DNA from 2 places in the Corallincola holothuriorum genome. Region 1 is predicted to be linked to the other one. Evidence: predicted binding sites of a transcription regulator. Region 1 holds the regulator's gene; the other holds the start of a gene.
What was found. The regulator sigma-54, encoded in region 1, starts transcription at its own class of promoters, with help from an activator protein. The targets are predictions, from matches to a motif close to GTTGGCACGNNNNTNGNNT.
Positions count from the first base shown of each region.

Region 2: the regulator sigma-54 is predicted to act here: its motif matches at 1,873-1,891, upstream of fliS (flagellar export chaperone FliS).

Region 1 covers NZ_QPID01000005.1:68,883-74,141, forward strand. Annotated here, with positions in the region: gene rapZ (RNase adapter RapZ) at 1-575, opposite strand, end outside; gene ptsN (PTS IIA-like nitrogen regulatory protein PtsN) at 572-1,021, opposite strand; gene hpf (ribosome hibernation promoting factor) at 1,030-1,317, opposite strand; gene DU002_RS09455 (RNA polymerase factor sigma-54) at 1,349-2,845, opposite strand; gene lptB (LPS export ABC transporter ATP-binding protein) at 2,935-3,660, opposite strand; gene lptA (lipopolysaccharide transport periplasmic protein LptA) at 3,664-4,194, opposite strand; gene lptC (LPS export ABC transporter periplasmic protein LptC) at 4,184-4,744, opposite strand; gene kdsC (3-deoxy-manno-octulosonate-8-phosphatase KdsC) at 4,741-5,259, opposite strand, start outside.
Region 2 covers NZ_QPID01000013.1:43,098-48,356, forward strand. Annotated here, with positions in the region: gene DU002_RS17590 (sensor histidine kinase) at 1-15, opposite strand, end outside; gene DU002_RS17595 (sigma-54 dependent transcriptional regulator) at 269-1,711, opposite strand; gene fliS (flagellar export chaperone FliS) at 1,992-2,411, shown strand; gene DU002_RS17605 (hypothetical protein) at 2,404-2,709, shown strand; gene pseB (UDP-N-acetylglucosamine 4,6-dehydratase (inverting)) at 2,742-3,749, shown strand; gene pseC (UDP-4-amino-4,6-dideoxy-N-acetyl-beta-L-altrosamine transaminase) at 3,746-4,912, shown strand; gene pseF (pseudaminic acid cytidylyltransferase) at 4,909-5,259, shown strand, end outside.

The sequences.
Region 1 (5,259 bases):
GCATCAAACACATAATCAGCGTCTTGCGGAATACCGTATTTAAAGCCAAAGGACTCAAATACTAAAACCAGATGGCGATCAGCATTGCCTAGTAACCGTTCTCGCACCAGATCGCTGAGCTGATGTATCGACAACTGAGAGCTGTCTATCTGAAGATCGGCACGGGAGATAAGCGGTTCAAGTAAGCGCTGCTCTGCTTCAATCGCTTGCTCCAGAGATACACCATGTTTGGAGAGTGGGTGGAGCCGTCGAGTTTCGCTAAAGCGCTGGATCAATGCACTTTGCTGCGCATCCATAAACAGAACCGTACAGCGGCATTGCTGACATAAAAGGTCGAGAATTGTTTCCAGCGTATGAGGGTCTTCGGGCAGGTTTCTGACGTCAATGCTGACGGCGATATCGCTATAGTGCCCACTTACTTGAGCAACCAGTGTCGGTAGCATGGCTACCGGCAGGTTGTCGACACAGTAGTGACCTAAATCCTCCAATACGCGAAGCGCAACACTTTTGCCTGAGCCTGAGCGGCCACTGACAATCGTTAGTTTGGGTTTTGCGGCCACGTCAGTGCTGGTCATGAATCGGTGATAATTTCGTATAATTGTTGATCGTTAGCGGCACAACGGAGCTGTTTGAGGACTTGTTTATCTGACAATTTGGCGGCGATAGCCGACAAGGTCTTCAGATGTTCCTGACAACTCTGTTCTGGAACCAAGAGGGCGAAAATCAGATCCACCGGTTTGTTATCAATTGCATCAAAGGCGATAGGCTCATCGCACTGCAATAACACGGCGACTGCTTTATTGGCGTTAGTGATCCTACCGTGGGGAATGGCAATGCCGTTACCTATACCGGTACTGCCTTTCTTTTCACGTTCTAGAATACTTTCGAAAATGGCTTTGTGGCCATGTTCTGGCAAGTGTTTGGCTGCCAATTCACTGGCCATTTCTAATATTCGTTTCTTACTTGAACCATGGACTGCACTTCGGGTGCAGTCCAGGCTAAGTATGGATGATATATCCATAGACATCTCTAGTGAGCATTTAGCTTTTCTTTGTGTTTTATTACTTGCCGATCGAGTTTATCGATCAACGAGTCAATAGCTGCATACATATCACGATGCTCTGCATTCGCAAAGATCTCTCCACCATTTAGGTGCAGTGTGGCTTCGGCTTTTTGGGTTAATTTCTCAACATTGAGGATCACGTGGACATTGTTGATGTGGTCAAAGTGGCGCTCTAATTTACTAAATTTTCCGTCGACATACTCTCGCAGAGAGTCTGTTACTTCTACATGATGGCCGGTAAGATTGATTTGCATAGACCTCATCCTTATTTAGTTTTATTGCCTGCTATAGCAGGCTTTTTCGCTGATTTGACGGTGGAATAGACAAGGATTCCCGATACTTCGCAATGGTTCTCCGCGCTATCTGAATTCCCTGATCTGCCAGTAGGTCAGCAATCTTGCTATCTGACAAAGGCTTATTAGGGATTTCTGCCGCCACAAGTTTCTTGATTAACGCTCTAATTGCCGTTGAAGAACATTCTCCGCCACTTTCAGTACTGACATGACTGGAGAAGAAATACTTGAGTTCGAAAATACCCCGCGGGGTATGCATATATTTTTGTGTGGTTACCCGAGAGATGGTGGACTCGTGCATATCAACCGCTAAGGCAATATCATTGAGTACCATTGGCTTCATCGCTTCATCGCCGTACTCAAAGAAGTCGCGTTGGAACTGTACGATACAGTTGGCGACCTTGAGTAGGGTGTCGTTACGACTTTCCAGACTTTTGATGAACCACTTCGCTTCCTGCAGATGAGAGCGTATATATTGACTGTCAGTAGTGTTCTTTACCGTCCGGCTCATCGCTGCGTATTGCTGATTTACTTTCAGCTTGGGTACCGAGTCAGGGTTTAGCTCAACCACCCAACGTCCAGCTTTTTTCATTACCGACACATCGGGGATTACATATTGCTCATCACCGCTGATCACTGCGCTGCCGGGGCGCGGATTCAACGACTGGATCACCCGCAGAACTTCACGTAGCTGGTCTTCTTTCAGTTTGGTCTTGCGCATCAATTGGCGATAATCCCGGCTGGCTAGCAGGTCAATATACTGACCAATAACCTGGCGGCACTCTTTTAGCCAAGGTGTCTCTTTGGCAAACTGATTGAGTTGTACCAGCAGGCACTCCTGCAATGTGCGGGCACCTACGCCAATAGGGTCGAACAGTTGTACTCGCTTAATGACCGCTTCTATTTCATCAAGTTCGATATCTTCCTGCCCTAAAGAAGCAAGAATATCGTCGGCGGTGACCGTCAGGTAACCCGATTCATCAATCCCATCGATTATCGATGTCGCAATGGCTCTGTCGACATCTGTGAACGGGGTTAATTGCATCTGCCATTCCAGATGATCTTGCAACGACTCTGTGGTTTCGCCTTGATAGGTAAAGTCGGCGTCATCACTGAACGAGGAACCTGAAACGGGCGCTGCTGAAAGGTGGTCATCCCAGGTTGTATCGGTAGGCAGTTCTTCATTGATTTGTTGTTGGTTGAGCGCCTCAGATGTTTCCATGGCTGCATCTTCGCGCTCTTCCGACTGATTATTTTCAGCATTAGCCGTGGTTTGTTCCAGCTTGTCAGTCGCGGTATGGCTTTCACCATTAACTTGCTCACTGGTTTCTTCCGCTTCGTTTTGCTCGAGTAGCGGATTATTATCCAGCGCTTCTTGGATCTCTTGCTGAAGGTCGAGCGTCGACAATTGCAATAGCCGGATTGCTTGCTGCAATTGCGGCGTCATGGTGAGTTGCTGACCTAAACGTAACTGTAATGACGGTTTCATCTACTTCCGTGACATTTAAAATAATGCTGTTGCTGTCATCGTTAATCGGCACTCAAAAGAGCCCGATGTATCAACGCTGGTTACTTACACTATAGCCGGAATTGTTCCCCGAGATATACGTCTCGTACCTTTTGGTCGGCTAACACTTGTTCCGGTTTTCCTTCGGCGATTAACTCTCCGTGGCTAACGATATAAGCATATTCGCACACATCGAGTGTTTCTCGCACGTTATGATCAGTGATCAATACACCGAGACCACGGTCTCTTAGGTGTTGAATAATCTTTTTTATATCTGTGACTGAGATAGGGTCTACGCCAGCGAAAGGCTCATCCAGCAGCACGAACCTAGGTTCCACAGCCAGCGCTCTGGCTATCTCTACTCGACGGCGTTCACCACCTGACAGTGACATACCTAAGCTATCTCTTATGTGAGTGATGCTAAACTCTTCTAGCAGATGTTCCAAGGTTTCCGTGCGCTGTAACCGGCTTAACTCTGGACGGGTTTGCAGTACTGCCATGATGTTGTCAGCGACACTGAGTTTACGAAAGATGGAGGACTCCTGTGGCAGGTAACCGATCCCCTTGCGCGCTCTGATATGCATGGGTGAAAGGGTCACATCTTCATCGTCAATCGTGATGCGCCCTTTATCGTTGGGTACCAGTCCAACCACCATATAGAAGGTGGTTGTTTTACCGGCCCCATTCGGTCCCAATAAGCCAACTATTTGGCCATCATTCAGCGCTAAAGAGACATTCTTAACTACCTGTCTATCTTTGTAGCTCTTGGCTAATTGACTGGCTTTCAATGTCGCCATGGTTTATTCCTTACTTTCGCCGAGCTGTTGTTGCAGCTGTTCGGGGAGAAAAATGGTTGTCACGCGATCATCTTTATCTGTGCCACTTTCTGCGACCATTTTTTGTTTGGCGATATCGTAATGAATAGTTTCGCCTTTCACGACGCTGTCTTGCTGCGTCAGTACCGCTGCACCAGTTAATTGGATAGTGTTATCTGCTAATCGGTAACGGATCTCTGCAGCTTCGGCATGCATTTTTTGACCACTTTCCAAGACCTGACTGAACTTCGCTGGTTTACCGACTGCGATGAGCACCTCTTTTCCTGCGCCCGCGGATTGCTCAACCTGCAAAGTGTCGGCAAAGATCTGTAATGTGCCTTGATTTACCGTGACGTCGTCAAAGAAGGAAATAATGCCTTTTTGAATATCGATACTTTGGCGTTTTGCATCCACGCGGACTTCTTTATTAAAGTCACTTTCAACGGCGCTTAGGGAAGCCGATGTGGTCAGCAATAAGCCGACTAAGCTGAAGGTGAATCTATTTTTAAGGTTCATAGGTCGCTTTTACATCATTTAGCACTTCGATGTGCTCTTGTTCGACGTTGCCCTTTAATCCAACTCCATCGAGTCGGTAGCCAGGCCCTTTTACTGTGACTGGTTGATCACTGCTGACATCATTGGTTGTCAGGTCTATGTCAACATAATCTGTCAGTAAGGTATTGGTTTGATTCTGTGCTGTTAGCATGGTGATCACAACATCTTCTGATAAACGCAGTAGGTTGTTTTGCTCTAATTCACCATGGCTTGCGTTTAAGGTCCAACCAGAACGCTTACCGCTTGGGTAGACGACTAACTTGGGCGCATCAAATTGCGTGAGAGTCATCGAACCATTGTAATACTTCATGTTGCTGGCCCAGATTTGATTCTCTAGCTGACCCTCTTGGTTGTAAATCCTGCTGCGCAGTGTTTTGGCCGTATAGTCAGGCCGCTGTTGTCCCTGATTCTCCGCATTAATATCGATCTCGGACTTTAGCAAACTCTGATAGTAGTAGAGCCCTATGGCAGCCCCAAACAGTATGACGGTAAAAAGAATAACCCGGTTCATATGCTCAAACCTTGGCTTGTCTCTAATTTGTCTTGTGCTTGCAAAATTAGATCGCACACCTCTCTCACTGCTCCTCGTCCACCGGGGATCACGGTTTTATAGTGGCTAAAGCGATGGAGCATGGGGTGAGCATCTTGCACGCTGATGGCGAGTCCGACCTGTTGCATCACCGGGGCATCAACCAGATCATCGCCAATATAAGCGCACTGCTCTGGCGTTAAGTTGGTCGTGGTAAGAAGGCTGGAGAATGCTTGCACTTTGTTATCTTGGCCTTGGAAAATATGAGCAACACCCAAAGCGGTCATGCGCTGTTCAACGATATTCGATTGTCTACCTGTGATGACGGCAACCGCGACGTCTGAGGATTGCAGTGCTTTAATGCCATACCCATCTCGAGTGTGGAAAGCTTTCAGTTCTTCGCCATCGTTGCCAAGATAAATTCGGCCATCGGAGAACACGCCGTCAACATCGCAAATCAGTAGTCGAATTCGCGCTGCTTTTGCCAAGATGTCGGC
Region 2 (5,259 bases), on a different contig from region 1:
GCTCGACTGTGTCATCTCTATGTCGCTCCTTTTGACGCGATACCGAGATAAAGCCAAGAGCGTGCCAACTATTTCAATCTCATGTTTTAATTAATAAAAACTGAAACAATCTAGTTAGAACAGTAGATGTAGACAGGGTTTTGACGCTTTCAACAGCGGGGAATATCAAACACGTTCATTGCCCCAAGAGAGCTGGAAGATAAAAAAAGCACCTCAAATTTGAGGTGCTTTTTTTATTCAGTAACAGATGTGGCAGTTAAGCCGGTAGCTATTCATCATCTCTGGCGATCTGATACTTACGCATCTTTTCGACCAGCGTGGTACGGCGCATACCTAACTGTTCCGCAGCGCGAGCCACGACCCAGTCTTGGCGTACCAGTGCCTGCTGAATGTAGTCAGTTTCCAATTCAGATAGCATCTCTTTGAGATTGATCCCTTCATCCGGCAACTCATGGGGAACTTGAGGCTCGGCAATCAGTGGCTCAGCGTCTTCACGGAATAGTGCGTTTAATGACTCACGCTCCATCACCTCTTCGGAATAGACCGGCTCATAAGGATCAACGTCAATATGCCGATACTTAGGCGGCAAGTCACTGACATCAACCACACCATTGGGATAGAGGATCACAAGCCGCTCAACCAAGTTGGAAAGCTCACGGACATTCCCCGACCATGGGTGCAGCATTAAGGAGTCGATCGCTTTATCAGTAAAACGTACCGACGCATTGTGCTCAGCTTCTAAGCGAGAAACCAGCTCCTGCAATAACAGCGGTATATCATCCTGACGCTCACACAGAGCAGGCATCTCAATAGGAAATACATTCAGGCGATAGTAGAGATCTTCACGGAATTTACCCTCCGCGATCATCCCTTCAAGATTTCGATGCGTCGCCGCAACAATACGAACATCGGCCTTAACCAACTTCGCACTGCCTACCCGCTCAAATACCCGCTCTTGTAGCACGCGCAGCAGTTTCACCTGCATATTGGTCGGCATATCACCGATCTCATCAAGAAACAGTGTGCCCCCCTGAGCAAGTTCAAAGCGACCTTTACGGGTGGTTATCGCACCAGTAAACGCACCTTTCTCGTGGCCGAACAATTCGCTTTCCAATAACTCAGCCGGAATAGCACCGCAGTTGACCGGAACGAAAGGGCCATCACGGCGAGAAGAGAGATAATGGATATTCCGCGCGACAACCTCTTTACCTGTCCCAGAATCACCGAGAACAAGCACATTAGCGTCTGTCACTGACACCTGTTCAATAAGTTGCCGCACTTGGGCGATAGCATCGCTGCGCCCCACCAAGCTGCGGAACAGTTTAGTCTGAGTCGATGTTTGCGGTTGCCCACCAGGGCGTTTGCGATGATAGTCCTGACAGCGGTGGATCACTTCGGTCATCTGGGGGTAATTAAATGGCGCCATCAAAGACCCCACTAAATTGGGTAAAACGACCCCTTTATCATCACCAAGCAGCACATAAGGCTGTAGTGGATGGACAGAAGCTAAACGCTGAATGAATTCTAATGGGTCTTCATCGGCAATATCGCCAATAAATACCGCACGCCAGCAGTCTTCACTGTTAATCAGAGAAATATTGCTAGAGCTAGTGATGCGGCATGATTCACCAACAAATCCTAATAAAAGCTCTAACTGTGCTCGGCGATCACTATTATCATCAATGACGAGAACGTCAGATAATCCCTGCATAAATGAAACCTTTCACCCTCTGGGCCTGCGGAGTTCCCGCCATTTCCTTGACGCAGGAGAAACCGTCTTTTTTTCGAATCATATATTATTATTGGCTTCTATTGTATTGAAAGTGCCTGATAGAGCAACAATGGAGTGCGAGCCAGCTCTCAGTTTAGATGGCTGGCACTCAATTTGCTTACACAAATGAGAAGCAGATCCGTCTGCGCAGATATTTGACGCTGCTACTATGAGTAGCAACTGCACAAACGCGACTAAGAGCAGAGTAAGGTACTTAAAAATGGCAAGAACATCGATCCAACAATATGGCAAAGGAACGGTTAACTCGTTGACTGACGCCGATCCCCATACTCAGGTTGCCGCAATCATGGCTCATATTCTGGGCAATGTGGCAGCAGCCAGAGGGGCAATTGAACGGAAAGATTTTGAAGTTAAAGGCCTGAAAATTGGTAAAGCCATTGAGCTGCTAACGGTTTTGCAAGCCAGTTTAGATATGGAAGTTGGCGGGGAGATCTCGCGCAATCTGTTCGATCTTTATGACTTCTGTATTTTTAAGCTGGGCGAAGGTTCAGTCTCAGGAGATCTTGAAGCCTTAGATGCTGTCACCGGCGTGATGCGCAATATCAAAGAGGGCTGGGACGGTATTCCACAAGATGTCAGAGATGATTTAGCCCAAAAGAAGGCTGCTGAAGGTGGCTAAAACGGAGAGCGATACAGCTTCAAGTTTGCTATCCCGTGGCAGGCAACTCACCAAGCAACTCGAAGCGGAGATATCAGCCGATGCGACACTCCAGGCACTTGAGATAGAGGCTTGGCTGGCCGACGTGCGCTCATTTGCGGAAACATCAGAAGCGCAAAGCTCACTGGAACAGCTAAAAGTGATAATCGACAAAGTGAAGATAGCGAGCACCAGTGCAAGAAAAAGAACCAAAGAACAACTACTGAAATCCAAGCGCGCCAGCAAAGGCAAATTAGCCTACCAACAACAAAATAAATAGAAAGACGCTAAATAAGAGGGTAAGGAATTAGGATGTTTGACGGCAAATCGATTCTCATTACAGGTGGTACAGGGTCTTTCGGCAAAAAATACGTTCAGACCCTACTTAAAAATTATCAACCCAGAAAAATCATTGTTTACTCACGAGACGAACTGAAACAGTTTGAAATGCAGCAGCGCTTTAACGAGCCGTGTATGCGCTATTTTATCGGTGATGTTCGAGACAAAGAGCGTATGATCCGTGCGATGAAAGGCGTTGACTACGTCATTCACGCTGCTGCGCTAAAACAGGTTCCAGCGGCCGAATACAACCCGATGGAATGTATCAAGACCAACATCAACGGTGCCGAAAACGTCATTGATGCCGCGTTGGCCAACAACGTGGAAAAAGTGATAGCGCTATCCACCGACAAAGCCGCCAGCCCGGTCAACCTTTACGGAGCCACTAAGCTCTGCTCAGACAAGCTGTTTGTCGCGGCAAATAATATCTCGGGTGGCCATGCGACCCGCTTTTCTGTTGTTCGCTACGGTAACGTCGTCGGCTCTCGCGGGTCTGTCGTTCCCTTCTTTAACAACTTGATCGCCGAAGGCGCAGATCACCTCCCTGTCACCCATGAAGAGATGACCCGGTTCTGGATCACCCTGCAGCAAGGGGTCGACTTTGTCCTTAAGAACTTCGAACGTATGTTAGGGGGTGAAATATTTGTTCCCAAAATTCCTTCCATGCGTATCGTTGATCTAGCCAAAGCGATGGCTCCAGATTTGCCGATTAAAATTATCGGTATCCGCCCAGGCGAGAAGCTACACGAAGTGATGTGTCCAAGTGAATTAAGCTACGACACATACGAATTCCATGACCACTACGTTATCACCCCAGCCATTCGCTTTTACAGCAATGAACGTTCAAACGAATTCACCACCAACGCCATAGGTGAATCAGGAACGCCAGTGGAGCACGGGTTTGAATATAACTCGAAGAATAATCCAGACTTTTTGGATCACGAGGGGTTATTAGCTTTTAACGAGATGGCTAACGCATGATCCCTTACGGTAGACAATCGATTGACAGTCATGACATAGACGCGGTCGTTGACGTACTCAAATCTGATTTTTTAACGCAAGGGCCGCAAGTACCGAAGTTTGAGCGAACTTTAGCGGCATACTGCAATGCAAAACATGCCGTCGCGGTCAACAGTGCAACTTCAGCGCTACATATCGCTTGTTTAGCATTAGAGCTCAGCGCTGGAGACCTGCTTTGGACATCGCCCAACTCGTTTGTCGCTTCGGCCAATTGCGGACGTTACTGCGGTGCAGATATCGACTTTGTCGATATCGACCCTAACAGCGGTAACCTCAGTGTTGCTGCACTGGAAAAGAAACTCACCATTGCGAAAGCCAATGGCCGCTTACCCAAAGTGCTCGTGGTCGTGCATTTTGCCGGGCAACCGTGTGATATGCGCGAGATCCATGCGTTATGTCAGCCGTTTGCTATCAACATCATCGAAGACGCCAGTCACGCGGTGGGAAGTGAATACCAAGGCGTGAAAACCGGCAGTGGTCAATACAGCGACATTACGATATTCAGCTTCCATCCGGTAAAAATCATTACCAGCGCGGAAGGCGGTATGGCGCTTACCAATGACCCTGAGTTGGCAAAGCGAATGTCCCTATTTCGCTCTCACGGTGTCACCCGCGATCCAGAATTACTACAAGAAGAAGCCCCTGCCCCCTGGTATTACGAGCAACAGGAGCTGGGATTTAACTATCGCATGACAGAATTACAAGCGGCCTTAGGCTTAAGCCAAATGCGCCACTTAGATAGATGGGTTGAACAGCGCAACCTTTTAGCAAAACGATACCAGCAAGCATTCAGCAACACCGTCATCAAATATCTACCGGTTAGCGATGACAGATTAAGTGCCTATCACCTGTTCGTTATCTGTTTACCGGACAACTTAAAGTTACAACATCAAACGATTTTTGAAGCGCTTAGGGCTGCAAATATTGGCGTAAACCTGCACTACATGCCTATTCACCTTCAACCCTATTATCAGGCGCTTGGCTTTCAAGTCGGGGATTTTCCACAAGCAGAGAGCTATGCAACAAAAGCGATCTCTCTTCCCCTGTATGCTGAATTAACCACTGAGGCGCAAGATCTGGTGATAGAAACGGTCACACAGCTTTGTGAGGGGGAGATGCAGTGAAATGTATTGCGGTCATTCCTGCACGAGGAGGCAGTAAAAGAATACCAAGAAAAAATATTAAGCCTTTCTGCGGAAAGCCATTGATTGCCTACTCCATAGAAGCCGCCATTGCATCCAAGCTGTTTGCTAAAATAGTCGTCTCTACTGATGACCAAGAGATAGCTTCTGTGGCAAAGCAATATGGCGCAGACGTTCCTTTCATCCGGCCCGCCACGTTATCAGATGATTATGCTGCAACCCTACCTGTCGTAGCTCATGCATTAGAGCAGGAAATGACGCAGACAAAGGAGATTACCCATTGTTGCTGTATCTATGCCACAGCGCCGTTAATTCAGGTAAACCATTTA